DNA from 4 places in the Streptomyces sp. NPDC005483 genome. Region 2 is predicted to be linked to each of the others. Evidence: riboswitches for the same ligand, from Rfam matches in the RefSeq annotation. Region 2 holds a riboswitch; each other region holds the start of a gene.

Region 1 (7,469 bases), on a different contig from region 2:
GTGGCCGGGTTGCGCACGGTGTAGCCGGGCAGGCCGTGGGCGCCGGGCGGGCGGCCGGTGCCGACGGAGGCGAGGGAGGTCGCGGTGGTCGCTGGGTAGCCGGTGGTCAGGGGGCGGCCGGTGCCGCCGCGCGAGCTGGCCAGCAGGGAGGTCATGAAGGGTGCCTCGTCCGGGTGCGCCCTCAGCTGCTCCCAGCCGAGGCCGTCGATCAGGAACACGCAGTTCCGGTCGGCGGGGGTGAGCTCCTGGATCGCGGCGGTCGTACCGGGTACGGCCATGCCTGCGGCCAGGGTCGGCAGCAGGTCGGCGAGGGACCCGGTGCCGTACTCGGGGACGGGGGCGGTGTCGAGGGCCAGGGGTTCCGGGTGGTCCCAGGCGGAGGGGGGCTGCACCATCAGCGGGTGACGTCCGCGGTCGCTTCGGAGATGGCCTGCGCGAAGGCGAGCGTCTGGCGCACGGTGTCCGGGCCGTCCCCTGCCTCGCTGACGCGCAGGCTGAGGTCGTCCGCCGTGGAGCTGCCGGTGTAGCCGTGGTCCGCCTCGCAGTTGGGGTCGCCGCAGGCGGCGGGCTCCAGGTCGATGCGGGAGACGGCGCCCCAGCCGATGGTCAGCACGACCTCGCGGGGCAGGGTGCCCGGCTGGTACTGCTCCGGGTTCGCGACGACCCTGCTGACCACGACCGACGAGATCCGGCCGAGCTTCACGGACTCGGTGGAGGTGGTGGCGTACGGCGTCGGCGACGTGCTGTCCGCGGCCTGCTCGTCGGTGTGGCTGACGATGAAGCGGTTCTCGGTGAGGACGAGCACGGTCACGTGCCGCCGCACCTCGTTCTGGTCGAACGTCGTCTCCTGGTGGACCAGGTACGACCGGATGGGCTCGCCGCCCACAGCGGCCTCCACCGCCTCGGCCACGAGGGCCGGGTAGTAGCCGCTGCGCTCGATCGCCGCACGCAGCCCCTGGGTCGTCGTACTGGTCTTGGCCATGACGTCCATCCTACGGTGGACCACTGACTGCGAGGCACCGCTCGCCCCCGCTCAGTACGCGGGAAGTGTCCGCGGGCCGAGGTCGTCGCGGGCGGGCGGCGGCGCGAGCCGTACGGAGGCGCCGAGGACGCTCAGGCCGCGCGGGGCGACGACGACCGGCTCCAGGGTGACCGCGACGACCTCGGGATGGTCGTCGACCAGCCGGGACACCCGCAGCAGGAGTTCCTCCAGTGCCGGTGTGTCGACCGGGGTGGAACCGCGCCAGCCGAAGAGGAGCGGCGCGGTCCGGATGGAGCGGACGAGGCTCGTCGCCTCCCGGTCGGTGACCGGAATGAGCCGGTGCGCGGTGTCCCCGAGCAGCTGCGAGGCTGCCCCGGCGAGCCCGAAGGACAGCACGGCCCCGGCGGCGGGGTCGATGACGGCCCGGATCACGGTGTCCACCCCGCGCGGGGCCATCCTCTGCACCACGGGACGCAGTTCGTCGGGTGTGCCGAACAGCTCGGTCAGCTCCGAGTACGCCCGCCGCAGCTGCTCCTCGTCCGCGAGATCGAGGCGTACGCCGCCGAGGTCTGCGCGGTGGCGCAGGTGCGGGGCGGTGGCCTTGAGGGCGACCGGGTAGCCGAGGGCGGCGGCTGCCTGGACGGCCGCGTCGGCGGAGGCGGCGGGCAGGGCGCGGTGGGCCTCGATGCCGTACGTGGCTAGCAGCTCGCAGGTCTCCTCGGTGCCGAGGGTGAGGCCCTGCCCGCGCGTGAGCAGTGCGTCGATCAGGGCGGCGGCGCCCTTCTGGTCGACGTTCTCGTACTCGGGCACCTTGCCGGGTTCGACGGCCTCCCGGCGCCACTGGGCGTACTGCACGGCATCGGCCAGGGCCCGCACCGCACGCTCGGCGGCGGGATAGGCGGGGATGAGGCGGTCGCTGCTCCCGGGAGCGGGCGGTTCTGCGGGGCCCGGCGTGGCGCGCAGCCGGTCCAGGGCACGGAAGGGGTGGTCGGCGCGGATCTTCGGCGGGCCCGCGGCCGCCTGGGGTGCGGTGCTGGTCGCCGCCGACAGGGCCTCCGCGAGGCCGCCGAGCTCGACGTGGACCACGAGGACCGGCTTGCCCGGGACCTGCTCCGCCGCGGACCTGAGTGCCTCGGCGAGGGCGGCGTCGCCGGCGGACCCCTCGCCGACGGCCGGGATGGCCGTCACGATCACCGCGTCGTACGCGTCGTCGGCCAACGCGCGCGCGAGGGCCGCGTGGAAGTCCTCCGGCGCGGCCGCCGTGGTCAGGTCCAGCGGGGTCGACGGCCGCAGGCCCTCGGCCACGCACGCGTCGTAGGTGAGCAGGCCGAGCGATTCGGAGTTGCCGAGGATCGCCACCCTGGGTCCGGTGGGCAGCGGCTGGCGGGCCAGCAGGAGGCCGGTGTCCACGAGTTCGGTGATGGTGTCCACGCGGATCACCCCGGCCTGCCTGAGCAGCGCGGACACCGTCGCGTGCGGCAGGCGCGTGGCGCGGACGGCGTGGCCCTGCGGGGCGGTGCCCGAACCCTGTACGACGACCAGGGGCTTCGCCGCCGCCGTACGCCTGGCGAGGCGGGTGAACTTGCGGGGGTTGCCGATGGACTCCAGGTACATGAGGACGACGTCGGTGTCCGGGTCGTCGTACCAGTACTGAAGGACGTCGTTGCCGGAGACGTCCGCGCGGTTGCCGGAGGAGACGAAGGTGGAGACGCCGGTCACGCCGGTGACGCCGCCGCCGCGCCGGTGCAGCCGGGAGAGCAGGGCGATGCCGATGGCCCCGGACTGGGCGAACAGGCCGATCCGGCCGGGGCGGGGCGCCTCGGGGGCCAGCGAGGCGTTGAGTCGGACGTCCGGGGAGGTGTTGATGACGCCGAAGGCGTTCGGGCCGATGATCCGCATGCCGTATGCGCGCGCGTGGCGCACGAGTTCACGCTGGCGCTCGCGTCCTTCGGGGCCGCTCTCGGCGTACCCGGCGGAGAGCACGACGAGTCCCTGCACGCCATGGGCACCGCACTCGGCGACGACCTCGGGGACGTGCTCGGCCGGTACGGCGACGACCGCGAGGTCGACGGGGCCGTCGATGTCCCGCACCGAGCGGTGTGCCGGGATCCCGTCGAGCTCCTTCTGCTCTTCGGGGAACGCCTTGTTCACGGCGTACAGGCGGCCGTTGAAGCCGTGGTCCCGGATGTTGGCGAGCACGCTGCGGCCCACACCGCCGGGGCTGCGGCCGACGCCCACGACGGCGACGGAACCGGGGGTGAGCAGCCGCTGTACGGACCGCGACTCGGCGCGCTGCTCGCGCGCGTACTGCACGGCGAGCGAGCGGTCGGTGGGCTCCAGGTCGAACTCCAGGCGTACGACGCCGTCCTCGAAGCTGCGCTTCTGGGTGTACCCGGCGTCGGTGAACACCTTGATCATCTTGACGTTGGCGGGCAGCACCTCGGCGGCGAAGCGCCGGATGCCGCGCTCGCGGGCGACGGCCCCGATGTGCTCGAGAAGGGCGGAGGCCACGCCGCGCCCCTGGTGGGCGTCCTGGACGAGGAAGGCGACCTCGGCCTCGTCGGCGGGGGCGGAGGCGGCCATCCCGTCGGCTCCGATGCGGTCGTAGCGTACGGTGGCGATGAACTCGCCGCCGACCGTGGCGGCGAGCCCCACCCGGTCCACAAAGTCGTGGTGCGTGAAGCGGTGGACGTCCTTGGCGGACAGGCGAGGGTAGGGCGCGAAGAAGCGGTAGTACTTCGACTCGTCCGAGACCTGCTCGTAGAAGCTGACCAGGCGATCGGCGTCGTCGACGGTGATGGGCCTGATGCGCGCGGTGCCGCCGTCGCGCAGCACCACGTCGGCCTCCCAGTGGGCGGGGTACTCGTGCCGGTCCGACGCGCTCTGCATGGGCCCCAGAGTACGGCTCGCGTACGACAACGGCGCGAGGCAGTCTGTGGAGAACGCGCGAGAACGCGCAAGGACGGAAGTCGGGCCGAGGCCGCGGTCCGACGTCTCACCCCGGAGGGACTCCAGGTCCGTTCCGGAGACGCTTCACGTGTGGGAAACTGGTCTAGACAACCCTGAACACCGAAGGGCAGCATCACATGGCTGAGCGCCGCGTCAACGTCGGCTGGGCCGAGGGCCTCCACGCCCGCCCCGCTTCCATCTTCGTCCGGGCCACCACGGCCGCAGGTATCCCGGTGACGATCGCCAAGGCCGACGGCAACCCCGTCAACGCGGCCTCCATGCTGGCCGTTCTCGGCCTGGGCGCGCAGGGCGGCGAGGAGATCGTCCTCGCCTCCGACGCCGAGGGCGCGGACGCGGCCCTCGACCGGCTCGCGAAGCTGGTCGCCGAGGGTCTCGAGGAGCTTCCCGAGACCGTCTGAGCAAAGGTGCCCTGAAAAGCATCGAAGGGCTCGTCCGAATTATCGGGCGGGCCCTTCGCATTTCCCTTCCGCGGGCAGCAGAAATAGTCCCCCGCGAATTACTCCCTCTTTGTATACGGTGCCCGTGTTAATGCCGCACACCCGTCACGTTTACAGGATGTTGCGAGGTCCTCACACGGTCCGCGCGGTCCTGCCCGGAAACGAACCGCAGCCGGTGCACCGCGCCCGAGCGCTCGGTGTGCAGCGCCGTGATCGCCCGCGCGCGCTCGCCGTCCCCGCGTGCCACCGCGTCCACGATCGCGCCGTGCTCGACCCAGGACTCCACGGGGTCGGCGGGCGCGTCCACGACGTACATCCACGCGATCTTGTGCCGCAGCTGGGTCAGCATCGAGGTCAGCGCCGGGCTGCCGGAGGCTTGCGCGAGCGTCTCGTGGAACCAGCCCCCCAAGGAGCGCAGATCGTCGCTGTTGCCCCGCCTGGCACGCTCCTGGCCCAGCCTGACCAGGCCGCGCAGCACCTTCAGATGGGCCTCGGTGCGCCGCTGGGCGGCCCGGGAGGCGCCGAGCGGTTCCAGGAGCATGCGCATCTCCAGGAGGTCGGCGCCCTCCTGCTCGGTCGGTTCGGCCACGCACGCGCCCGCGTGCCGCCGCGTCACCACGAAGCCCTCGGCCTCCAGGGTGCGCAGGGCCTCGCGGACCGGGACGCGGGAGACCCCGTAGCGGCGGGCGAGCAGTTCCTCGGTGAGCCGGCTCCCGCGCTCGTGGACACCGGCGACGATGTCGTCGCGGATCGCCGTGCATACCGAGTGCGCCGGAATACGCATGTCCGACCTCCGTCTTAATCCCCGTGAAACGTCGCCGATTGACGTGTGTTCAGTGACTCTATTGCAATGAGCGGGAATTTCCGACGGCGGACCGGAATCCAGGGATATTTTTTGGACAACGGGGCGCTGGAAACGACGAAACCCCGGCTCGGAAGAGCCGGGGCCTCGCCAGGATCGCGCGGTGGGTCGTCAGACGTTCACGCCGTGCGAGCGCAGGTACGCGACGGGGTCGATGTCCGAGCCGTACTCGGGGGTGGTGCGCGCCTCGAAGTGCAGGTGCGGCCCGGTGGTGTTGCCGGTCGCGCCGGACAGCCCGATCTGCTGGCCGGGGGTGACCGACTGGCCGACCGAGACGCCGATGGACGACAGGTGGCCGTACTGGGTGTACGTGCCGTCGGCCATCCTGATCACGATGTTGTTGCCGTACGCCCCGCCCCAGCCGGCCTCGACGACGGTGCCGCGGCCGACCGCGTGCACGGAGGTGCCGCTGGCGGCGTGGAAGTCGACACCGGTGTGGCTGCCGGACGACCACAGGGAGCCGCCGCTCTTGTAGCCGGTGGAGATGTAGGAGCCGGAGATCGGGGCGACGAAGGCGTTGAGGCGCTTGCGCTCGGCCTCGCGGGCGGCGCGCTCCTTGGCCTCGCGTATCTCCTTGGCGCGCGCCTCGGCCTTGCGCTTGGCCTCCGCCGCCGCCTTCTTCTGCGCGGCGGCCTGCGCCTGGGCCTCGGCCTGGGCGTCGAGCTGGTCCGCGAGGGAGTCGCCGACGCTGACGACCGGCATCAGGCCGGTCTGCTCGACGGAGTTGTCGGCGGCGAGCGCCGGGGCGGCGAGGGTGCCGATGACGCCGGTGGTGGCGAGGGCCGCGACGCCTGCCGCGCGGGCGGTGGTGCGCTTGATGCGGCTGGGACGACGGTGCTTCCCGGTGGCGCAGGTGAACGCCATGTGGTGGCTGGTCCTTTCCTTCCTTCTCGCCTACCGGGTTAGCTGACGGGTTCGGAGCAGGAAGGTCTCCTACGGACCCCCTCGCGGTGCGCGGGCGTCCGATTCACCCCAGGGACTTGGTGGGTCCCCGGCTCCCCTGGCTCGCGCCATGCGGGGACTCGGCGATGACTGTCCGGTGCCGCGGGCGCGGCTCGGTGCCTGACGGACAGCCCAGAGGACGCTAAGCGGGGCCACTTTCAATCCCCAAACCGATCGGGGTGTTTGTAGCGCATCCCACAGGGCAGACAGGCAACCTCCTGCCCAATTCGGACATCTAAGAGATCTGGGTGTCGAAGGGGCCCTGGCGACACTCGTGTCACCAGGGCCCCTTCGAGTCAGGGTTCGTCTACTCGGCCGTCACGACCTTGACTTCGCCGATGCCGAGGGCCTCGACGGGCTCCTTGATGGCGGCCGCGTCACCGACCAGGATCGTCACCAGCCGGTCCACCGGGAAGGCGTTCACGACCGCGGCGGTGGCCTCGACGGTGCCGGTCGCGGCGAGTTGCTGGTACAGGGTCGCCTGGTAGTCGTCGGGCAGGTGCTGCTCGACCTGGTCGGCCAGTGTGCTCGCGACGGCCGCCGCGGTCTCGTACTTGAGCGGCGCCACACCGACGAGGTTCTGTACGGCGACGTCCCGTTCGGCGTCGGTGAGTCCGCCCTCGGCGAGCGTGCGCAGCACCTTCCACAGGTCGTCCAGCGCGGGACCGGTGTTCGGGGTGTCGACCGAGCCGCTGATGGCGAGCATCGCGGCGCCCGAGCCGTCCGGGGCGGACCTGAGGACCTGGCCGAACGACCGTACGCCGTAGGTGTAGCCCTTCTCCTCGCGCAGGACGCGGTCCAGGCGGGAGGTGAGGGTGCCGCCGAGGCAGTACGTGCCGAGCACCTGCGCGGGCCACACGCGTGCGTGCCGGTCGGCGCCGACGCGGCCGATCAGCAGCTGCGTCTGGACGGCGCCGGGGCGGTCCACGATGACGACCCGGCCGGTGTCGTCGGCGGTCACCGGCGGTACCGGGCGCGGCTGAGCCGTGGAGCCGGTCCAGGAGCCCAGGGTGTCGGCGAGCAGCGCGTCCAGGTCGATGTCGGTGAGGTCGCCGACGACCACGGCGGTCGCGGTGGCGGGCCGCACGTGCTTCTCGTAGAAGGCGCGTACGGCCGCGGAGTCGATGTTCTCGACGGTCTCCCCGGTGCCCTGGCGCGGGCGCGACATGCGCGAGTCCGCCGGGAACAGCTCCCGGGAGAGCTCCTTGGCGGCGCGGCGGGACGGGTTGGCCAGCTCGTGCGGGATCTCGTCGAGGCGGTTGCGGACGAGCCGCTC
Region 2 (7,469 bases):
ACCGCGGCGGAGAGGAGGACGTAGGGGTGGGGCATCGGCGCGGTCCCTCTCGGAGACGGGTGGCGGGTTGTCGGACGGCCGGTCTTGGTTCAAGTTTGAAGCAAACCTACACTGGGGACATGACGACCCGCTGGCTCAGCCCCGACGAGCAGCGAGCCTGGCGTGCCTACATCGCCGCCTCGCTCCTCCTGGAGGACACCATCGACCGGCAGCTCCAGCAGGAGGCCGGCATGCCGCATGTCTACTACTCCATCCTGGCCAACCTCTCCGAGGTCCCGGAACGGCGACTGCGGATGACCGAACTCGCCGAGGGGCTGAAGATCACCCGGCCCCGGCTGACGTACGCCGTCGCCCGGCTGGAGAAGGACGGGCTGGTGCGGCGCGAGAGCTGCCAGTGGGACAAGCGCGGCAGCGTCGCGGTCCTCACGGACGAGGGTATGGCGGTGCTGGAGCGGGCCGCGCCGGGCCATGTGGAGACGGTCCGCGCCGCGCTCTTCGACCGGCTCACCCCGGAGCAGGTGGGGCAGCTGGAGGAGATCTTCACCAGTGTCACCGCCGGGCTCCTGGGGGAGGACGGGCCCTCCGAGGAGGTCCCGTGGCGCCGGCGGTCGTCCCCGTCCTGTTCGTGAGAAGCCCTGCGTGACGAACGCCATAAACCCGTTGCTTCAAATTTAAAGCATGGGGTAGGGTCTCGACCAGTAGAACTGCTTCAAATCTGAAGCAGGTGTGCCTACGGACCGGAGTACCCGCATGCCCGACCTGCCCGCCGCCACCCAGCGCTCCCGCGTCCGCGTCCCGCTGCGCTTCGGGGACGGCTACCGCGTAGACGCCGAACTCGTCACCTTCCACGGCCTGGCCGACGGGCAGGAGCACCTCGCCGTCGTCCTCGGCGACCCCGCCCCCGGCGCCGTCCCGCTGGTGCGCCTGCACTCCGAATGCCTCACCGGCGACGTCTTCGGCTCCGCCCGCTGCGACTGCGGCCCGCAGCTGCGCGAGGCGGTCGAGCGCATAGCCGAGCGCGGTGGTGTCCTGCTCTACCTGCGCCAGGAGGGCCGCGGCATCGGCCTCTACAACAAGCTCGACGCGTACGCCCTCCAGGACCAGGGCCTCGACACCTACGCCGCGAACACCGCCCTCGGCCTGCCCGAGGACGCCCGCGACTACACGGCGGCCGCGCAGATGCTCCAGGCCCTCGGGATCGCCGAGCTCGACCTGCTCTCCAACAACCCCGACAAGGCGGGCCAGTTGCGCGACCTCGGCATCGACGTCCGCGACCGTGTCCCCACCGGGGTCTTCACCACCGCCCACAACGTCCGCTACCTGCGCGCGAAGGTCCTGCAGACCCAGCACACGCTGCCGCTGGCGGAGTTGACCGAACTCGTCGTCGGCTGAACCTCACCTGGGCGTGTGCGCCAGATAGGCCAGCACGGCCAGGACCCGCCGGTGGCCGCTGTCGCTCGGCGGCAGGCCCAGCTTGAGGAAGACGTTGCCGATGTGCTTGCTGACCGCGCGCTCGGTGACCACGAGAGTCTTCGCGATGGTGGTGTTGTCGTGCCCCTCGGCCATCAGCTTCAGCACCTCGCGCTCGCGCGGGGTGAGGGAGTCGAGCGGGGTGTCGCGACGGCGGGTCAGGAGCTCGGTGACGACCTCGGGATCGAGCGCGGTGCCGCCCGCCGCCACCCGCTCCAGCGCGTCGAGGAACTCGTCGACCCGGCCGACCCGGTCCTTCAGGAGGTAGCCGACCCCGCTGGAGCCGCCCGCCAGCAACTCGGCGGCGTACGACTCCTCGACGTACTGCGAGAGCACCAGCACCGGGAGTCCCGGGATCCGCTCCCGCCCTTCCAGGGCGGCCCGCAGCCCCTCGTCGCGGAACCCGGGCGGCATCCGCACGTCGAGCACGGCCACGTCCGGCCGGTGGTCGAGCAGGGCGGGCAGGATCTCCGGGCCGGTGCCGACGACGGCCACGACCTCGTGCCCGGAGGACGTCAGCAGGAGGACGAGCCCCTCTCTCAGGAGGGCGTTGTCCTCGGCGATCACCACACGCACGGCAGCTCCACATCGATCACGGTCGGGCCCCCGGCGGGGCTGGTCACTTCGAAGGTCCCGTCGAGCGCGGCGACCCTGCGCCGCATCCCGAGCAGCCCCGAGCCCGCGGACTCGTCGGCGCCGCCCCGGCCCTCGTCCCGCACCCGCACGGTCAGCCCGCGCCGGGTCCGGGCCAGCCGGACCTCGGCCCGGTCGGTACCGCTGTACTTGGCGACGTTGGTGAGCGACTCGGCCACCACGAAGTAGGCGGCCGCCTCCACCGCCGCGGGCGCCCGGGTGCCCGCGTCCAGACCGCCGTCGTCCACACGCACGGCCAGTCCGCTGCCGGCGGCGAGCGCCCGCACCGCGCCGACCAGACCCCGGTCGGTGAGGATCGGCGGGTGGATCCCGCGCACCACGTGCCGCAGCTCGGTCAGCGCCTGCTCGGCCTGCGACTGGGCGTCGTCCAGCAGCTTGCGGGCGGCGTCGGGGTCACGGTCGTAGGCCCGCTTGGCGAGGCCGATCCGCATCGACAGCGCCACCAGGTTGGCCTGGGCGCCGTCGTGCAGGTCCCGTTCGATGCGGCGCAGTTCGGCCTCGTGCGCGGCGATCGCGTCGGCCCGGGTCTCCTTCAGTTCCTCGACCCGCCGGGCCAGCCTGGCCTTCGGGGAGGGCATGAGCAGCACGGTCGACCAGCGGGCCTCGGTGTCCGCGAGCCGCACGATCAGCGGAAGGACGACGGGGTCGCGGCGCAGCGCCCCGGCCCACACACCGTCGACCACCAGGCCGAGGGGCCACAGCGGGAGGGCGAGGGCGAGGGCGAGGAGGGCGCCGTAGAGGTAGTAGGCGAGCATCCAGCGGAAGTCCCTGAGCGTGCCGGGGTCCCGCACCGAGATGCGCAGCCGCTCGCGGAGCGTGCCGGTCATCGGCGTGTACGCCTCGGGGATCTCCCTGCCCGTCCACAGAGTGGTCAGGTTCCGCTTGGCGCCGGCGATCCGCCGTATCAGCAGCACGGCCTCGGGCAGCAGCCAGCAGCCGACCACGGCGACCGTGCCCACGGCGGCGATCAGCAGCACCGTGATGAAGAGGTACACGCCGAAGCACATCGCCGCGGCCACGAAGAGATGCACGGTCGCCATCGCCGCACGCCGCACCGACTTCCACATGCGGCTCACGCTAGACGAACGACCCCCGGCGCACGGTGTAGCCCGCTACACCATCGGGGGCGGGGCGAGGCTCACTCCCCGTGGCCGTCCGCGGCGGCCCCTTGGTCCCGTACCCAGTTCCGGTGGGCGTTGGACCCCTCGCGGCCGGGAGAGAGTCTCAGGACGGCTCCGTCGTCGATCTGCTCCAGGCTCGTCACCACATAGGGAGAACCGGCCTGCACCGCCAGTCGGATGCTGCCGTTGCCGAACTCCGTCACCCGCAGCGTCCGGCCGCCGGACAGCGGGATGTCCCGCTTGCCGATCTCCACCGGTCGCTCATCGGCTGCCGCCATGGGCCCCTCCTCGTGCGCGTGAGGGGCGCCACGGTACGCCGCCGAGCGGGAAACCGGGCCTCCGGAACAACCCTGGCGCGAACCACCTCGCGGATGACGTATGCTGGTCACACAACGACGCGGGGTGGAGCAGCTCGGTAGCTCGCTGGGCTCATAACCCAGAGGTCGCAGGTTCAAATCCTGTCCCCGCTACTCAAGGCTCAGGGCCGGAGTCCATTCACTGGACTCCGGCCCTGAGTGTTTTCCCGGCCGTGTCACACGGTACGACGTCTTCGTGACGCCGGGTGAGTGAGTGACCGCCCTCCGCGCAAGAGCTGACATACCGTCAATGCCTGTGTGTTGCCTGAGGAAGGGCCAACTCGCCCGTTTTTCGCCGTTCATGGGCCGTAAGTCCAGCGGGATTTCGTTAATGATCAAGCGGAACAGCTTGGAATCGGGCCCCCGGGTCTATTAACGTTCGATAACGCAGCGCGGTCGTCCCAGCCGTCACAAGAGACGGCTCCGTGCTCACGCGCCGAATTCCGCAAGGGAACCGGGGAACCACCAACTTGGGGTGAATCGCTCGTACGCCGCCGTGGCAGCACGGCCGGTATACGCGCGTAGGAGACCTTCCTGCTCCGAACCCGTCAGCTAACCCGGTAGGCGAGAAGGAAGGAAAGGAGCGCGCCCACGTGGCGTCCAACCCGCCTGCCCCCGAGGCGCCGTACGTAAACAGCGACACCCTCGTGTACGGCGGTTACCGCGCCGACGACGAGGCCCCGCTCGGCGAGTGGAACCCCACCGCGGACTCCCTCGCTCCCGTACGAGGCCGGCATCGCGTCACCAAGCAGCGCGGCGGAGGATTCGCCCGTAGCTCCACCGTTCTCGGCGTCGGCGTCATAGCCGCCGTCAGCGCGGGCGGGATGGCCAGCGCCAACACCGGCAAGCCGCCGGTCTCCATCTCCATGCCCGACCTGGGCTCCGTGAGCTCGCTCATCTCGAACGACTCCGACACCGCCGCGGACGACACGAGCGCCTTCAGCAGCGTCGGCGCCACCACCGCCGACACCGCCCAGGGCACCTCGGACGCCGGTGAGGCGCTGCGCTCGCGCATCCTGGCCCAGGCCGAGGTGCAGCAGGACCAGATCGACACCAAGGCCGCCCAGGCCGTCGCGGACGCCGCCCAGAAGGAGGCCGACGCGGCCGCCGCCAAGGCGGAGAAGGACGCTCAGGAGAAGGCCGCCGCCGCGAAGAAGAAGGCGGAGGAGGAGGCCGCGAAGAAGGCCGAGGCCGCGCGCCTGGCCGAGCTCGCCAAGCAGTACACGCTGCCGACCTCGTCGTACACCATCACCGGGACCTTCGGTCAGGCCGGTTCGCTGTGGTCCTCCGGCTACCACACGGGCCTGGACTTCGCCGCCCCCACGGGCACGCTCATCAAGGCGATCCACAGCGGCACCATCACCCAGGCCGGCTGGGCCGGTTCCTACGGCTACCGCACGATCCTCACCCTCGACGACGGCACCGAGCTGTGGTTCTGCCACCAGTCCTCGATCAATGTCAGCGTCGGCCAGAAGGTCGGCACGGGTGACGTCATCGGCCGCGTGGGCGCCACGGGCAACGTGACCGGCGCGCACCTGCACCTGGAGGTCCACCCGGGCGGCTCGGCCGACGGCATCGACCCGATGACGTGGCTGCGCGGCAAGGGCCTCACCCCCTGACGTTCCCGCGAGTTCCCGCGAACTCCGGCAGCCCTGACGACGTCCCCCCGACGTCAGGGCTGCCGGTGCTTCGGAGCGGCTGATTCCGTTTGTTTACGAGGACTTTGCGGCCGTGGCGGAAGACCGGCGTCCGGCGCGGGCGTTGACGTATGGCATGACTTCTCTTCGCAAGCTCGGCTCCTCCGACCTCGAGGTCTTCCCGCTCTCCCTCGGCGGCAACGTCTTCGGCTGGACCGCCGACGAGGCCACGTCCTTCGCCGTCCTCGACGCGTACACCGCGGCCGGCGGCAACTTCGTCGACACGGCCGACTCGTACTCGTCGTGGGTCGACGGGAACTCCGGCGGCGAGTCCGAGACGATCATCGGCAGGTGGCTGGCGGCCCGCGGCCACCGCGACGACGTCGTCATCGCCACGAAGGTCAGCCAGCACCCCGACTTCCCGGGCCTGTCCGCCGCGAACATCAAGGCGGCGGCCGAGGCGTCGCTACGGCGCCTGGGCACCGACCACATCGACCTGTACTACACCCACTTCGACAAGCCCGAGACCCCCGTCGAGGAGATCATCGGCGCGCTGGACGAGCTGGTGAAGGCGGGCAAGGTGCGGGCGATCGGCGCCTCCAACATCTCCGCCGCGCGCCTCGCGGAGTCCCTCGCCTTCTCCGACGGCGAGGGCCTGGCGCGGTACGTCGCCCTCCAGCCCCACTACAACCTGGTCTCGCGCGACACGTACGAGGGTGAACTCGAGGCAGTCGCCGCCCGGGAGGGCCTGGCCGCCGTCCCGTACTACGCCCTCGCCTCCGGGTTCCTCACCGGCAAGTACCGCGCCGGTACGACGGTGGAGAGCCCCCGCCAGGCGGGCGCCGGCAAGCACCTGGAGACCGAACGCGGCCGGAAGGTCCTCGCAGCGCTCGACGACATCGCCGAATCCCACACCGTCCCGGTCGCCACGGTCGCCCTCGCCTGGCTCGCCGCCCAGCCGACGGTCGCGGCCCCGATCGCGTCCGCCCGCACCGTGGAACAGCTTCCCGCGCTGCTGGGAGTGGGCGATCTGGTGCTGACGGAGGAGGAGCTGGGACGCCTGGCGGAGGCGTCGGCCTGACCCTCCGGCACACCCCTCGACCGCTGCGTGGATCTACGTCCGTCTATGTCCGGTACGGGTTGTACGCGGGGTAGGGCACCGTCGGGTGGACCGGGGGCTGGACCGGGTGGACCGGGTGCGGGGGCTGGGCCGGGTATCCGTACACGCCGTACACCGGCCAGGGCGGCGCGGCCACCGGTACCGGCGGTGCCGTCGTCCGGGCCGCGTGGTCCAGCGCGGGACGCGCCACGTCCCGCCGTCGCCACAGCTCGTGCAGCAACTCCCGCTCCCGTACGACGAAGTCCGCGTTCGCCCGCCCGAGCCGCCCCCGGTGCCGTAGGAACGCCAAGGACGTCGCGTACGCCTCGTACTGCGAGACCGCCCGCGCCGCGGCCCGCCCGCCGAACTGCCGCCGCGCGTAGTCCCGTGCCACCCGCCGCGCCCGCATCGAGCCCAGCACATACGGCTCGGTCGGCGTCAGCCACCCCGCGACGGCGTACGCGGGCAGCTCCTCGCGCACGGTCTTCAGCTCCCGCTGCCGCGTCCAGATGACCAGCCAGGTCAGCAGCGCGAACGCCGGGAGCATGAACATCGCGTACACCGCGAAGAAGCCGAACTGCCCGAACGTCGAGGAGCCGTTCCACGTGGCGTGCATGCCCATCGCGAGCAGCAGCCCGGACAGCGGGACGAGAATCCTCCGGACGCGCTGGCGTTCCGCCGACAGCGCGGAGATGCCGAAGCCGATGCCGGTGAGGACGGTGAACAGGGGGTGCGCGAACGGCGACATCACCACGCGCACGAAGAAGGTCGCCGCGGTGACGGAGGCGATGCCCCGGTCGCCGGTGAGCTGGTCGGTGCCGAAGGCGGTGCCGAGGTAGAGGATGTTCTCGGTGAACGCGAAGCCGGTGGCGGTGACTCCCGCTATCACCACGCCGTCGACGATCCCGGTGAAGTCCCGTCTGCGGAACAGGAAGACGAGCAGAACGGCTGCGGCCTTGGCCGACTCCTCGACGATCGGCGCTATCACGGTCGCGCCGAGAGTGTCCGCGCCGGTCGGGTCGGCGGTCGCCGTCGCTATCCACTTGGTCGCGAAGCTGTTGGCGATGATCGCTATCAGCGCGGCCGCGCAGGCGCCCCAGGCGAAGGCGAACAACAGATTGCGCCAGGGGCC
Region 3 (7,469 bases), on a different contig from region 2:
CAGGCCGAAGGCGAGTCCGCCGCTCGCGCCGCCGGCGTATCCGAAGCCGGCCGCGCACTGTCCGGCCGCGGCCGGGATCCAGCCGTAGCCCGCCGTGGTGCGCTTGCGGATCTGGTAGCCGTCGGCGGTCGGCTGGGTGAGCGTGTAGTCGCCCCATCGCGGGATGTACGCCAGCCGGCTCGCCACCCGGGTGTCCCAGGTGGCGGTGTCCGGCAGCCGTTCGCCGGCGATCTGCGCGGCCCGCACCGCCGCGCCCGGGTCGCGCCGCAGCCCCGTGACTCCCTGGACGGCCTCGCTGAACAGGCCGCCGCCCGAGTCGGCGAACCGCACGTGGCGGTCGTAGGGCTGATCGCTCAGCGGCACGGTGAAGCGGACGCCGAGTCCGCGCAGGAAGTCACCCTGGTCGGAGCCGGGCCGCTGCTCGCCGTCCCAGACGAAGGTGTGCACCAGGCGGAAGGATTCCGCACCGGCGAAGAAGGCGAACCGCAGCACGAACGGCAGCCAGGCCCTGCCGCCGTGCCGGTGCCGCCCTTCGACCCGGATCACGGCACGGACGGGGCCGTCCTGCTCGACCGTGATCTTCTCGATCCGGCCCGCGAAGCTGTCGAGGTCCGCGCCCTCGCGCACGGAGTCCTGGCGCAGGGCCACCAGCCGTCCGTCGCGCGCGATCTCGGTCGTGCCGCGCCGGATGCCGCGTACGACGGTGTCGGAGCCCTTGGCCCCGAAGACGGCGGTGATCACGCCGGTCGACACCTCGATCCGGCCGCCGACGCCCCGGCCGACGGTGACCCGGTGGGCGGGCTCGGCCGGACTGCCCGCGCTCAGCAGATAGCCGTCGGCCCGCGGTGCGTCGGGGGCGATCGCGTGCGCGGTCCACTTCACCGAGCCGTCGGGCCAGTAGGCGGTGGGCCAGCTCTGGACCGGGACCTCGTCGCCGCCGGTGGTGGCGAGCCGGAACCGCTGCTCCGGGCGGTGGGTGCCGCGCGCCCACGGCACGCCCCAGGTGGCACCGGCGTGGGCGTCGGGCGGAGAGCCCTCCAGCCAGTGGAGCTCGGTGTCGTCGTCGTCGCCGGCCGCCGCGGCGGCGGTACGGGACTGGGCCCAGGAGAACTGGGTGAGGGCGGCCGCGGCTGCGGCGCCCTTGAAGACGGTGCGTCGGTCGACGCCGGACACGGTGACCTCCGAAGGTCGTAGAAAGCGCTTACGCGGCAACGGAGTTCACTCTGTCTCCACCCTCCCCTCCCTGTCGACGCCCTGAGCCCCCTCGCCACAAGAACGCAATGAAGTGATCATGAAGGGGCACACACTCACGCGTGGGAGTCGCTGACGAAACACCGAAGGCCGGACCCGGGGATCGGGGTCCGGCCTTCGGTGGCACAGGGGGGCGTCAGCCGACGGCGACACCCTTCGAGCGGAGGTAGGCGACCGGGTCCACGTCGGAGCCGTAGTCCGGCGTGGTGCGGATCTCGAAGTGCAGGTGCGGGCCGGTCACATTGCCGGTCGCGCCGGAGAGGCCGATCTGCTGACCCTCGGTCACGGTCTGACCGGCCGAGACGGAGAGCTGGGACAGGTGGGCGTACTGCGCGTAGTAGCCGTCGTTCAGCTTGATGACGACCTGGTTGCCGTAGGCGCCGCCCCAGCCCGCGGAGACGACCGTGCCCGCGGCCACGGCCTTGAGCGAGGTGCCGGTCGGGACGACGAAGTCGACGCCGGTGTGGTAGCCGCTGGACCACATGCTGCCCGCGACGCGGTAGCCCGTTCCGATGGTGGCGCCGCTGACCGGGAGGGTGTAGCCGCTGGAGCTGCTGGTCGTGTCGGAGCTCTGGGTGGCAGCCGTTGAATTCGAGGACGACTTCTTCGACTCCGCCTTCTCGGCCTTCGCCGAGGACGCCGAGGAGGAGGACCCGGTCTTCGCCGTGCTCGCCTTTGCCTTCTTGTCGATCGAGAGCTTCAGGCCCGGGTGGATCAGCGACGGGTCGTCGCCGATGGCCGCACGGTTGTCGGCGTAGAGCCTCTTCCAGCCACCCCTGACGTTCTGTTCATCGGCGATCTTCGAAAGATAGTCGCCGACCCGCACCGAATAGGTGCGCACCGTCGAGGTCTTCGCGGTGCTCTTCTCGGCAGCGGTCTTTTCGGCGGACTTCTGCGAGACCGGAATCGACTGAACGGCCTTTTCCGAAACGGACTGCGGGGTGGCGGCGTGAGCGCCGGTGGCGCCTATGAACGGCAGCGCGAGCGCGGCGCCTCCGGTTCCGGCGACGGCGATCGAGCGGGTGAAACGCTGGGACTTCGGACGGCGGTGCTTACCCTTCGCGGGCATGGCGAATTCCTCTCCGGCGCCTGCGAGGTGAGCTGTCGGGTGCGGGCTGGAGATGCCCGGCCGCGCCGAGACGCGGCTATACCCCAAGCCGTTCCGGAGACCGGAACAGGCGGTGATACCTGTGGGTCCCCCGCTCCTGCCGTGCACGGGTGAGTGAGTGTGGGGAATCCGTTCGGCGGCAGGATTGGGCGTCCGACCGGATCGGTGGCGAACGTAAACGAGCAAGACACAAAGGGACAAGTGAGAGGTTGCCCGGATATGCGTTTCCCTTGATCCCGAATGCGAATTACCGGTCACCCTGCGTGAATCGAGCACCCTCCACCCGCCCAAATCCCCTTGAGCGGCCTGCGAATTACGTGAACATGACGGGCGACGCACCGTCACGGATATGACGCTCCTCACGTCACGAATTCACAGGAACCCTCATCCCGGGCGGAGCTGGAAGGAGGCCATCAATTCGGACAGAAGCCCTATATGTGACGCAGTCGGATAACCGTCGCATCAAGGTCTCCACGCAAACCGGTACGGAGCCCGTGATGCAGCAATACGACCCCCCGGTGAACTTCGCCCGTTTCGGGGCATTCGTACGACGCCGCCGGGTCGAGCCCCCGCAGCCGCAGCGAGGGGACGGGCTCGCCGTACTTCTGTGCCTGAAGCCAGGCGAGGACGACGGTCTCGCCCCCGAGCACGTACTGCACCGCGCTCAGTCCGCCCCGCGGAGGCCGCAGCCGGTAGAGGTCGCCGCGCTGCACCAGGGGCCGGATCTCCTTGTAGAGACCCACCCACCGCCCGGCTTCGGCGAGCTCCTCATCGGTCCACTCCGAGAGGTCCCCACCCACTCCGAGCACTCCGGCCATCGCGCTCACGAACCGGAACCGCAGAGAGCTCACCCGTCCGTTGAGCTGGGTGTTGGGACTGTCGGTGACCCAGGCCGCCATCACGCGCGCGGGGTGGATCTGACTGAAGCCGTGCTGGATGGCGAGCCGGTCGAGGGGGTCGGTGTTGTCCGAGGTCCACACCTGGTCGGTACGGCCGAGCACCCCGAGGTCGATCCGGCCGCCACCCCCCGAGCAGGACTCGAAGGCCACGCCCGGGTGAGCCTCCCGCAACCGGTCCAGCAGGGCGTAGAAGCCGCGCACATGGTCGACCCACAGGCGCTGCGGGTAGGGCTCGCCGGGCCAGCCCGCGTCCGTGAAGCAGCGGTTGAAGTCCCACTTCACATAGTCGATCGGGGCCGAGGAGAGCAGGGTGTCGAGCTGCTCCCACAGATACTCCTGAACATCCTCGCGTGCGAGGTTCAGTACGAGTTGATTGCGGAACTCCGTCCGCTTTCGTCCCGCTTGGTACTGCACCCAGTCCGGGTGGGCACGGTACAGCTCGCTGTCCGGGTTGATCATCTCCGGCTCGACCCAGATGCCGAACTGCATGCCGAGCGCGCGCACGGAGTCACCGAGCGGCTTGAGGCCGGAGGGGAAGCGGTCGGGGTTGGGCGCCCAGTCGCCGAGCCCGGCCCGGTCACTGGTGCGGGCGCCGAACCAGCCGTCGTCGACCACGAACAGCTCGACGCCGATCGACGCGGCACGTCGGGCCAGGGTGAGCTGCTGCTCCTCGGAGATGTCGAAGTTCGTGGCCTCCCAGGAGTTGAACAGCACGGGTCGGTCCTGGTCCGCGTCCGGGATGACGTACGCCCGCTGGTAGGCGTGCCAGGCTCGGCTGGCGCCGCCGAAGCCTTCGTCGCTCCAGAGACCGGCGAAGAGGGGCGTCGTGAAGGACTCCCCGGCCGCCAGCCGGAGCAGCCCCGAGTCGTCGTATCCGGCGCCGCCGGTGATCTGCACGCGCGCGTCGGGCAGTTGCGCCACAGCGATCCGCCAGGACCCCGACCAGCCGAGGGCGACGCCGTAGACCTCGCCCCGCTCCTCGGTTGCGTCGGTGTCGAGCGCGACCCACGGCAGGTGCTGGTGGCCGGTGTGGCCGCGGCGGCTGCCGATGACCTTCTCGCCGTAGGTGAGCGGGGTCCGGGAGAGCAGGGACTCTGCGGCCCAGCGGCCGTGCAGCTGGGACAGTCGCCAGCCGTCCTCGCGGTCGGGCAGGGTCCAGGTGGCGGAGTCGGCGCGCAGCAGTTCGACCGGGGCCGGGCCCTGGTTGTCCAGAGTCACCCAGCGCTCCAGGATGTCGTCGCGCATCCGGTAGTGCAGCGTGATGCCCAGCCCGCCGTCGCGGAACCGCAGCCGCAGCTCGTCGCCCTCGGTGTCGTACGCCTCGAAGCTCCACTCGGTGCCGCGCCGCTCGTCGGTGCGCACGGACAGGGCGGGGCGGGTGAAGCGGGGGCCGCCCTCGACGGGGTACTCCTCGCGTCCGTCGAGCGGGGACTCGAAGGGCCAGTACTCGGGCAGCGGACGTACGGCGAGGGTCTCGGCGTCGGCCAGGGCGATCCTCGGGCCCCAGTGCAGGTGCAGCAGCTCGTCCTCGGCCGTGAGGTGCAGGGCGTAGCTGCTGGCCGGCCCGGACAGAATCCACGTACGGCCGTTGTCGGCGATCTCCAGCATGGTGTCCCTCACAGATTCGAACAGGTGCCAACAGGTGCACTCAGGCACCAACATCATCAATGGCTGACAGCCCTGGCTGCAACGGCTGTGGACAAGTGATTGCCGTCCCTGTGGACAACTCATTGCCCCAGGAATCCATGTCGTATGGTCGAGAGCGCGCCCCGCCGACGAGTCGCGTCGGCGGAGCCCGGCTGGGAGGAGCCCCCGTGACGCAGCAGATCCCGTCGACCGAACCCGAACTGTCAGGTGTCCGCAATTTCCGCGATGTGGGCGGACTGCCGACGGCGGACGGGCGGCGGGTGCGGTACGGGGTGCTGTTCCGCAGCGGTCACCTCGCACACGCGACCGAGGACGACGCGGCCTTCCTGGCCTCCCTCGGCCTGCACACGATCTTCGACTTCCGCAACGCGGCGGACCAGAAGCTGGAGGGCCCCGACGTCGACCTGCCGGGCGTCACCAATGTGAACCTGCCGCTGAGCGACCCGGCGGAGGGCACCTGGTTCTGGAAGATGGTCCGGGACGGCGACATAGAGCAGCTGCGCGAGCTCCTCGGCGACGGCAAGGCCGCGCAGCGCATGATCAACTCATACCGCACGATGGTCAAGGAGCGCACCGCCGAGCACTCCGAGGTGCTGCGCTCCCTCGCCGGGGACAGCGTGCCCGCCCTCATGCACTGCGCGGCCGGCAAGGACCGCGCGGGTCTGTCCATCGCCGTGACTCTGCTCGCCCTGGGGGTGGAGCGCGAGGCGATCGTCGCCGACTACCTGGAGTCGAACGCCAAGCACCGCCGCTACAAGGTCCGCCGCACCAGCACCGCCACCGACGCCTACTCCCCCGAGGTCATGGAGCTGCTCAGCCCGTTGTTCGAGGCGCGGGCCGAGTATCTGACGGCGGCCTTCGAGACCATCGAGGAGACGTGGGGCGGCGTCGAGGCGTATCTGGAGGAGGGCCTCGGTCTGACCCCCGAGATCCGTGAGCGGCTGCGGGAGCGCCTGCTCGACTGAGCCGTACGGCCGCTACTGCCCGGCTCCCACCGCGAAGAGGAAGTAGATGAAGGCCGCGAAGACGTGGCCGACGGCGAGGTAGATGATCAGGCGCACCCACAGGGCGCGGGGGAACTTCTCCTCCATGTCACTCATGGTGTCTCTCCAGGGGTCGGGCCCAGGCACAGCGTGGCCGTGGGGCTCTGCAACAGGGTGTGGACGAACAGGAGCTCGACACCGTCGGGGTCCTGGGCGGCGATGCGGTGCGGGGTCAGCGAGTCGAAGTGCGCACTGTCGCCCGGGCCGAGCCGGTGCGTGGTGTCCCCGAGGCGGAGCCTGAGCCGCCCCCTGAGGACGTACAGCCATTCCTCGCCGGGATGCACCCTCACGATGTCGCCCTGGGAGCCGTGCGGCACCTGCACACGCAGGGCCTGCATCCCACGGCCGGCGGCGCCCGCCTGGAAGTACGTCCAGCCGCCCGCCTCGGTCGGTTCCATGTCGGCGGCGCGCACCACGGCGTCCCGGTCGGCGGCCGTCTCACCGAGAAGCTCCGAGACCGTCGTACCGTAGATGCGGGCCAGCGCGAGCAGCATCGGCAGTGAGGGCTGGCGCTGTCCGGTCTCGAGCCGGGAGAGATGGGCGGGCGACAGCCCCGCGGCACCGGCCGCCGCCTCCAGCGTGAGGGAGGCGCGACGGCGCAGCGCGCGAAGCTGGGGAGCCACCGAGGGCAGCTCCGTGAAGGCTTCCGGGGAGGTCATACCTCCATTGAGCCGGAGACTTGCCTCTGCGGCAAATTTCTTGCCTCAGAGGCAAAGATACCCGGAGAGGGACGTCACCGGTTGGCCACCGCCTGCTTGACCAGCGTCTTGCCGAAGTCCCACATCAGGCCGCCGCCGTTGTGCGCGTCGTCCATGACCTCGGTGAAGGCGTCGACGAACCGGTCCACCTCCTTCTCCCCGACGACCAGCGGCGGGATGAGCTTGATGACCTCCAGGTGGTCGCCGGAGACCTGAGTGAGGATCCGGTGCCGCTGGAGGAGGGGGACGACGACCATCTGCGCGAACAGCCCCTTGCGCGCGGCCTGGAGCATGGTCCAGCGGCTGCGCAGCTTCAGCGACTTCGGCCTGCCGAACTCGATGCCGATCATCAGGCCGCGCCCCCGGACGTCGGCGAGCAGCTCGTACTTGTCGATCAGTGCCGCGAGCCGGGACCTGAGCAGTTCGCCGGTGGCGCGGGCGTTCGCGACGATCTGCTCGTTCTCCATGACCGACAGGACGGCGAGGCCGGCCGCCATCGCCTGGGCGTTGGAGCCGAAGCTCGCCGAGTGCACCAGCACCCGGTCCATCGACGAGTAGACCTTCTTGAAGATCCAGTCCTTGCCGAGGGTGGCGCCTACCGGGACATAGCCACCGGAGAGCGCCTTGGCCACGCACACCAGGTCGGGCTCGACCCCGTCGTCGTGCTGGTAGGCGTAGAAGTCCCCGGTCCGGCCGAGCCCGGTCTGCACCTCGTCGGCGATGAGCAGCGCCTTGTGCTTGCGCAGCAGCTCCTGCGCCGACCGAAGGTACCCTGGCGGCGCCTCGTGCACCCCCTTGCCCTGGATCGGCTCGACGACCAGGG
Region 4 (7,469 bases), on a different contig from region 2:
TTGGGGACGTTGAGGATCCGGCGCAGCGGCACCGAGTCCTCGGGGTTGGCGAGGACCCGCAGGTAGGCCAGGACGTCCCGGACCTCCTTGCGCTCGTAGAAGCGGACGCCGCCGACGACCTTGTAGGGCAGGCCCACGCGGATGAAGACCTCTTCGAAGACACGGGACTGGGCGTTGGTCCGGTAGAAGACGGCGACATCGCCGGCCTTCGCGTCGCCCGCGTCGGTGAGGCGGTCTATCTCGTCGGCGACGAACTGCGCCTCGTCGTGCTCGGTGTCGGCGACATAGCCGGTGATGCGCGCGCCCGCGCCCGCGTTGGTCCACAGGTTCTTGGGGCGGCGGGACTCGTTGCGCTCGATGACGGCGTTGGCGGCGGTGAGGATCGTCTGGGTGGAGCGGTAGTTCTGCTCCAGGAGGATCGTCGTCGCGTCCGGGTAGTCCTCCTCGAACTGGAGGATGTTGCGGATGGTCGCGCCGCGGAAGGCGTAGATCGACTGGTCTGCGTCACCGACGACACAGAGCTCGGCGGGCGGCAGGTCGTGCTCGCTCGGGGGTACGTCCACCGGGTGCTCGGAGGTCCCGACCAGCTCCCTGACCAGCGCGTACTGCGCGTGGTTGGTGTCCTGGTACTCGTCGACCAGGACATGCCGGAAGCGGCGGCGGTAGTGCTCGGAGACGTCGGGGAACGCCCGGAGCAGGTTGACCGTCGTCATGATCAGGTCGTCGAAGTCGAGGGCGTTCGCCTCGCGGAGGCGCGACTGGTACATGGCGTAGGCCTGGGCGAGGGTCTTCTCGAAGCCGTCGGTGGCCTGGGCGGCGAAGTCCTCCTCGTCGATCAGCTCGTTCTTCAGGTTGCTGATCTTGGCGCTGAAGGACTTCGGCGGGAACTTCTTGGGGTCGAGGTCCAGGTCGCGGCAGACCAGCGCCATGAGCCGCTTGGAGTCAGCGGCGTCGTAGATCGAGAAGGAGGAGGTGAAACCGAGCTTCTTCGACTCCCTGCGCAGGATCCGCACGCAGGCGCTGTGGAAGGTCATCACCCACATCGCGTTCGCGCGCGGGCCGACGAGCTGCTCGACGCGCTCCTTCATCTCGCCCGCGGCCTTGTTGGTGAAGGTGATCGCGAGGATCTGGCCCGGGTGGACATGGCGCTCGCCGAGGAGGTGGGCGATGCGGTGGGTGAGGACCCGGGTCTTGCCGGAGCCGGCGCCGGCCACGATGAGCAGCGGGGTGCCGGAGTGCACGACGGCCGCGCGCTGGTTCTCGTTCAGCCCCTCCAGGAGGGTGGCCGGGTCCACCACCGGGCGCGGGGCGCCGTCGCGGTAGTAGGCGTCCCGGTCCGGGGGCACGTCGAACTTCCCACCGAACAGGTCGTCCGGAACCTGCTCCGGTCCGTGCTCGTCCTCGGGCGGCGGCGGGGGTTCCTCCCCATGCCCGCGAGGGGCCTGGAGGTCCGCCAGGAAGCTGTCGTCAAAGAGGCTGCTCATCGCTCTCCGAGTCTAGGGCTCCCCACTGACAGCCCGCCGCCGCCCCGAGAACATCCACCCGTACCGGAACCCGACGATCTTCCGGACCCGGCCTCCCGGCGCCCTCCTGCCTTCCTGGTCGACGGCGAGACCCGCCGCGGCACGGCACCCGCACGCTCCCGCGCATGCCGTACGAGACCTTCGTCACGGCACGGGCGCCGACCCGGCCGGCCGTCAGGGCCGAGCGCCGGGGACCTGCGGACGGGCCGCCTCTCGTCGTGGCCCGGAAAACCATGAACGGCCGCGCAGCGCCCTGCCGCGCAGCAGGGACGACGCCCAGGCCGCCCGCGCCCGCGCCCGCGGCGACCCTCGACCCTCCGGAAGGGCGAGGACGCGGTACGCGTGGGACTCCACCAGCGCCTAGCGCGAGCCCCCCTCGTCGTGGCCCGGAGCCATGAAAGGCCGCGCCGCCCGCCTTGTCGTCCGGCAGGAACGAGGGTCAGGCCACCCCGCCCGCGCCCGCGCCCGCGCCCGCGCCCGCGCCCGCGCCCGCGGCGACCCTCGACCCTCCGGAAGGGCGAGGACGCGGTACGCGTGGGACTCCACTCACGCCTTGCGCAAGCCCCCTTTCGTCGTGGCCCGGAGACCATGAAGGGCCCCGCCGCCCGCCCTGTCGTCCGGCAGGAACGAGGGTCAGGCCACCCCGCCCGCGCCGACGGCGATCCTCAGCCCTCCGGGTGGCAGCGACGCCGTACGCGTGGGACTCCACCACCGCCTTGCGCGAGTCGCTCTTCGTCGGCAGAGCAGACGGCACGGATCGTTGCCCCCTCGGCGATCACGCGGGTCACCGGTTGCCCGAGCCAGTCCCCAAAGGCGATCGAACAGGGGCACTCCAGCAAGAGACCGCCCCATCCACGGCACATCACACCGAATCGGCCATGCGGAGCGCCCCCTGGGGCCAAGGTCACGAAAATGTATCGGGCATATCGAACATCAACCTTCACAGGGGCCACACCAGTTGGCTACCGTTCCGATCAGGCCGTACGACCCCCTCCGGCGAACCTCGCCGGGCCGCACGGCCTCCGCCGAGTCCGCAGCGCCGCCGCGCGCCCGGAGCCGGGGACCCACCGAACCCGGGGTGAATCGGCCGACTCCCGCGCAGGGGAGCGCCGTAGGGCAAACCTTCCGAAGCACTTCGCCCGAACCCGACAGCTAACCCGGTAGGCGGAGCATGGGAAGGAGTCGCCTCCCTTGGCGTCGCACCGCAAGTCGCGTCCCGCCGGTACGCGCGTGGCAGGCATACGGACCCCGGCCCTCGCGACGGCCGCCCTCACCTCCGTGGCCCTGCTGTCCCAGTCGGCGAACGCCGCGCCGGCCGATGACAAGCCGAGTCTCGAAGAGGTCGAGAAGAAGGTCGACGACCTCTACCGCCAGGCCGAGTCGGCGACCGACGGCTACAACGCGGCCAAGGAGAAGACGGCCAAGCAGCGCAAGCAGGTCGACACGCTCCTCGACGACGTCGCCCAGCGCACCCAGAAGCTCAACGAGGCGCGGGAGGAACTCGGTTCCTTCGCCGCGGCCCAGTACCGCACCGGCGCCGGCGCGCCCGACACGGCGACCTTCCTGCTCGCCGACACCCCGCAGGACTACTTCGACCAGGCGCAGCTGATGAGCCGCTTGACGAGCCGTCAGAAGGGCGCGGTCGACGACTACGTCTCCGAGCAGTCCGCGACGATGAAGAAGCGCCAGGAGGCCTCCCAGAGCCTTCAGACGCTGAACGAGACGCAGAGCGACCTGAAGACCGCCAAGGCGACCGTCCAGAAGAAGCTCGCCGACGCGCGCGAGCTGCTGTCGGAACTGACCGCCCAGGAGAAGGCGCGTCTCGCGGTGATCGAGAAGCGCAAGCAGCAGGAGGCGGCCCGCAAGGCGGCGGAGCTGGCGCAGCAGCAGGCCGCGGCGGAGAAGGCGGCGCAGGAGACCACCGCCCCGCAGGAGAGCACGTCGCCGGCGACCGACTCCTCGTACGCCACCAAGGCCGCCAAGGCCCTCGCCTTCGCCCGTGCACAGATCGGCAAGCCGTACGTCTGGGGCGCCACCGGCCCCGACTCCTACGACTGCTCAGGGCTCACCCAGGCCGCCTGGAAGGCCGCCGGCGTCGACCTCCCCCGCGTCACCTATGACCAGGTCAACGCCGGCACCACGGTCTCCCTGGCCGACGCCCAACCCGGTGACCTGGTCTTCTTCTACGACGACATCAGCCACGTCGGCCTCTACATCGGCAACGGCATGATGATCCACGCCCCGAAGCCGGGCGCGTACGTCCGCGAGGAGTCGATCTACTACGACGGCGAGTCGGGGATCCACAGCGTGGTCCGCCCGGCCTGAGGCCGGGTACCGGGGGCGGGCGAAGAGCCCGCACTCGCGTGCATTTCCCCCATTTCCCCACGCGCGCGTGCGCGCCCCGCTCGCACGGCACGGGGAGCTTCCTAGCATCGGCACATGCCCGGTACCTCCCCCCACTCCCCCCTGCGCGTCTGGTGGACGCGGCACCCACCCGCGGCCGCGTCCGCCGTGATGGCGACCGGCATCGTGTCGGTCGGGCTCCTTCTGACCGGTCACGAGACGCTGTCCCGGATCGCCCTGGTGATCAGCTGCGCGGCCTGGCTGGGGCTGGCCGCCGAGTTCGCCGTACGACTGCTGCGGGAGCGCCCGCGATGGGTCGCGGACGCCGGGACACCGGGCGCCCTGACGGCCGTGGCGGCGACCACCGTACTCGGCACCCGGTTCTCCGCACTCGGCCGGCAGACCCTCGCCGAGGCGCTGCTGGCCCTGTCGGCGCTGCTGTGGCCGGTGCTGCTCGTGCTCGTCGTGCGGCACTGGAAGCGGCGGATGCCCGGCGGGGTGTTCCTCTGCTGTGTGGCCACCCAGGGCCTCGCGGTCCTCGGCGCCACGCTCGCCGCGGCCGAGTCGGCGGCCTGGCTCGCGCACGCGGCGCTCGTGCTGTTCTGGCTCGGCCTGGTCCTCTACGGCGTCGCGCTCTTCCTCTTCGACCCGCGCCAGGTGCTGGAGGGGCCGGGCGACCAGTGGATCGCGGGCGGCGCGCTCGCGATCTCGGCACTCGCCGGCTCGAAACTCCTCGCCGCCGACAGCGCGCGCCTGTACCTGTGGAACGACGACGACCGCGGTGTCCTGCGCGCGGTGACCGTCGCCCTGCTGGTGCTCGACCTGGCCTGGTACGCCGTCCTGCTGCTGGCGGAGTTCGTACGGCCGCGCCTGCGCTACGACGTGCGCCGCTGGGCCACCGTGTTCCCCATGGGCATGACGGCGGTCGCGGCCCTGTCGGTCTGCGCCACCGTGGACGTCCCGTGGCTCAGGACGCCGGGTGAGGTGCTGCTGTGGGTCTCCGTGGCGGCCTGGCTGGCCGTCGCCGCGGGGACCGTCGACGCCGCCCGTGCCGCCGTCAGGTCCACAGCACCGCGATGAAGACGTTGGCCGTGGTCAGCGCGCCGACCAGGCCGAACAGCCTCTTGTCCACCTTCTCGTCGTCCCGCTTCACATAGACCAGGCCCAGGATCACGATCAGCAGGGCCAGCTTCACGCCGATCTTGATGTTGTTGACGTGCTGGTCGTCGGCCTGATTGAGGCCGACCAGGATCACGCCGGTCACCAGCATCGTCGCGGCGCCGTGGAGCATCGCGGGGACGAACCGGGCGGTGCCCCGGCCCATCGCCTTCATCTGCGTGAGGAAGCCTCCGAGCAGCGAGGCGATGCCGATGATGTGCAGGCCGACGAAGAGATGGATGAGTACGTCCATGAGGCGGGAGCCTATTCCTGGGTGCCAGGGCGACTCGCACCGGCCCCTTGAGCGGTCCGGGGCAGAGGGTGCATATATGCGGCCCATAGCACTCCCCGCCCGTCACCGGTCCCGGAATCGCGACTTCGGTCAGCGCACCGCGCGAAGTCGACGGTGCCACCCCGGGATCACGGTCACCTTCGGTCACCCGGCGGTCCCCTGGCGGCACTTCCGCACAACGCGTTACCTCCCGGACACGGTCAGGTTTAGCGTCCTCCACCAGGTGACCGGCTCCCCACCGCCGCCCGGGCCAGGGGCGGCAGTCGGCCACCACCGCCGAGAAGGTCCGGCGGCGGCCCGCTCCCCCTGTGCAGGCCGTCGCCGGACGCGCACACCGCCCCTGGCGGTCGTACGGCCGCTTCCCCTGGCGTTCGTACGTCCGCGAGCCTCGGGGCGGCCGATCGTAGGAAAGGACGTGCAGTCCACTTGGCAGCACACCGCAAGCCCCGTAGCCGCTCGGCCGGCGGCCATACGGTCCGTACGGCAGCGACGATCGCCCTCGCGGGGGCCGCGAGCGCGACGGGCTTCAACGGGATCGGACACGCCGAGCCGCAGCTCACACCGGAGCAGGTCAAGGCGAAGGTGGACCAGCTGTACCAGGAGGCCGAGGCCGCCACCGAGAAGTACAACGGGGCGAAGGAGAAGGCGGAGGCGGCCGAGACCCGGCTGGACACCCTGCGGGACGAGGCGGCCCGCAGGACGCAGCAGCTCAACGAGGCGCGGGACGCGCTCGGGACGATCGCCGCGGCGCAGTACCGCGGCGGCGGCCTCGACCCCGCGATGCAGCTCGCCTTCACCGACGACCCCGACCGGTACCTGGACAGCGCCGAGTTCGTCGAACGGGCCGGCACCCGCCAGGCCGCCTCCGTGGCGAACGTACGCCAGCAGCTGCGGGAGATCGAGCAGCTGCGCGGGGCCGCGCACATCGAGTTGGCTTCGCTGAAGTCGCGCCAGGCGGAGCTGAAGCGCCACAAGAAGACGATCACCGGCAAACTGGGCACCGCCCGCCGACTGATGTCCCAGCTGCCGACCGAGGAACGGGCGGTGCTCGGGGACGGCGGGGATCGCGCCTCACGAGCCGTGACGGGCGCACGCGAGGATCTGACGACGCCCGGCGCGGCGACCACCGAAGCCCCCGACTCCCGTGCCGCAGCGGCCGTTTCCTACGCCTACGGCAAGCTCGGCAGCCCCTACGTCTGGGGCGCCACCGGGCCGGACGCCTTCGACTGCTCGGGCCTCGTCCAGGCCGCGTACCGCTCCGCGGGCATCTCCCTGCCCCGCACGACCTACGCCCAGATCGACGCCGGCCGGCGCGTCTCCCGCTCCGAACTCCTCCCCGGCGACCTGGTGTTCTTCTACTCGGGCATCAGCCACGTCGGCCTCTACATCGGCAACGGGCAGATGATCCACGCCCCGAACCCGTCCGCACCGGTACGGGTGGCGCCGATCGACCAGATGCCGTTCGCGGGGGCTACTCGGGTCGTGTGAGAGCTCATCGGAGGACTGCGCTGCCAAGGGAACCGGGGCGTCATCCATTGTCGCGAATGTCTCCAAGCCCCAGCCGACGCCCAAGATCATCCAACTCTTCCTTGCGTTCCTCGCACTCGGGAATGGCTTGTCGGAGCAGGGCCCAGTAGTCGCCTCCGTGACCCGGGATCCTTATGTGAGGGAGTTCGTGGGCAATCACGTAGTCGACGAGATGAGCGGGCAGCTGGAACAGAGCCCAATGCAGCGCCATGGTCCCGCGAGCGCCGTCGCCCGGCCGGTAGGTCCCCCATCGGTTGCCGACATCACGTACAACGACGTCTGGCTCCTGGACCTCCATCCGCGCGGCCCACGGCTGAAGCCTTCCCGTTGCCCAACGCTGTCCCGTTCCCCGTCGGGCCCGTGGACGTGCCGCCAGCCCATCGCCTTCAACTGGTCGATGATCGGCAGTAGCGTCTCGTCCCGCTCGGCCGTACCTCGCGTCATGTACCCGGTGCCCCTCCGTACGACCGCGCTGTCGTTTCGGACAACGACCGTCAAGCCGCTGACCGTTCCCTCATTCTGCGGCGGGTGGGGCGCGGGTGACACGAGTCCGCGCAGCTACTGCCGCTGTCCTGCCATGCTGGGACGGGAGGCCGCTTGTCGACGGTCCCGGGCGGCGAGAGCTT

What was found. A riboswitch is a leader RNA that binds a small molecule or an ion and turns the genes downstream of it on or off. The one in region 2 is predicted to bind cyclic di-AMP.
Positions count from the first base shown of each region.
Region 1: another riboswitch for cyclic di-AMP. It lies ahead of ABZT06_RS03910 (M23 family metallopeptidase); the one in region 2 lies ahead of ABZT06_RS40140 (M23 family metallopeptidase).
Region 3: another riboswitch for cyclic di-AMP. It lies ahead of ABZT06_RS00910 (M23 family metallopeptidase); the one in region 2 lies ahead of ABZT06_RS40140 (M23 family metallopeptidase).
Region 4: another riboswitch for cyclic di-AMP. It lies ahead of ABZT06_RS19240 (NlpC/P60 family protein); the one in region 2 lies ahead of ABZT06_RS40140 (M23 family metallopeptidase).

Region 1 is NZ_JBEXEA010000002.1:127,665-135,133, reverse strand. Features, by position in the region: gene ABZT06_RS03935 (nucleotide pyrophosphatase/phosphodiesterase family protein) at 1-395, opposite strand, end outside; gene ABZT06_RS03930 (DUF5998 family protein) at 395-991, opposite strand; gene ABZT06_RS03925 (GNAT family N-acetyltransferase) at 1,034-3,871, opposite strand; gene ABZT06_RS03920 (HPr family phosphocarrier protein) at 4,069-4,350, shown strand; gene ABZT06_RS03915 (GntR family transcriptional regulator) at 4,478-5,173, opposite strand; gene ABZT06_RS03910 (M23 family metallopeptidase) at 5,363-6,115, opposite strand; cyclic di-AMP (ydaO/yuaA leader) riboswitch at 6,129-6,289, opposite strand; gene ABZT06_RS03905 (pitrilysin family protein) at 6,501-7,469, opposite strand, start outside.
Region 2 is NZ_JBEXEA010000033.1:20,351-27,819, reverse strand. Features, by position in the region: gene ABZT06_RS40175 (dihydrofolate reductase family protein) at 1-35, opposite strand, end outside; gene ABZT06_RS40170 (MarR family transcriptional regulator) at 120-629, shown strand; gene ribA (GTP cyclohydrolase II) at 751-1,392, shown strand; gene ABZT06_RS40160 (response regulator transcription factor) at 1,396-2,046, opposite strand; gene ABZT06_RS40155 (histidine kinase) at 2,034-3,191, opposite strand; gene ABZT06_RS40150 (hypothetical protein) at 3,263-3,523, opposite strand; tRNA gene ABZT06_RS40145 (tRNA-Met) at 3,642-3,715, shown strand; cyclic di-AMP (ydaO/yuaA leader) riboswitch at 4,026-4,183, shown strand; gene ABZT06_RS40140 (M23 family metallopeptidase) at 4,195-5,220, shown strand; gene ABZT06_RS40135 (aldo/keto reductase) at 5,375-6,319, shown strand; gene ABZT06_RS40130 (PrsW family intramembrane metalloprotease) at 6,363-7,469, opposite strand, start outside.
Region 3 is NZ_JBEXEA010000001.1:198,364-205,832, reverse strand. Features, by position in the region: gene ABZT06_RS00915 (Tat pathway signal sequence domain protein) at 1-1,173, opposite strand, end outside; gene ABZT06_RS00910 (M23 family metallopeptidase) at 1,388-2,320, opposite strand; cyclic di-AMP (ydaO/yuaA leader) riboswitch at 2,325-2,482, opposite strand; gene ABZT06_RS00905 (alpha-galactosidase) at 2,791-4,866, opposite strand; gene ABZT06_RS00900 (tyrosine-protein phosphatase) at 5,073-5,870, shown strand; gene ABZT06_RS00895 (DUF6126 family protein) at 5,883-6,005, opposite strand; gene ABZT06_RS00890 (XRE family transcriptional regulator) at 6,002-6,607, opposite strand; gene ABZT06_RS00885 (aspartate aminotransferase family protein) at 6,682-7,469, opposite strand, start outside.
Region 4 is NZ_JBEXEA010000009.1:149,476-156,944, reverse strand. Features, by position in the region: gene pcrA (DNA helicase PcrA) at 1-1,484, opposite strand, end outside; cyclic di-AMP (ydaO/yuaA leader) riboswitch at 2,537-2,706, shown strand; gene ABZT06_RS19240 (NlpC/P60 family protein) at 2,715-3,848, shown strand; gene ABZT06_RS19235 (tellurite resistance/C4-dicarboxylate transporter family protein) at 3,963-4,946, shown strand; gene ABZT06_RS19230 (hypothetical protein) at 4,924-5,277, opposite strand; gene ABZT06_RS19225 (NlpC/P60 family protein) at 5,743-6,804, shown strand; gene ABZT06_RS19220 (M48 family metallopeptidase) at 6,845-7,219, opposite strand.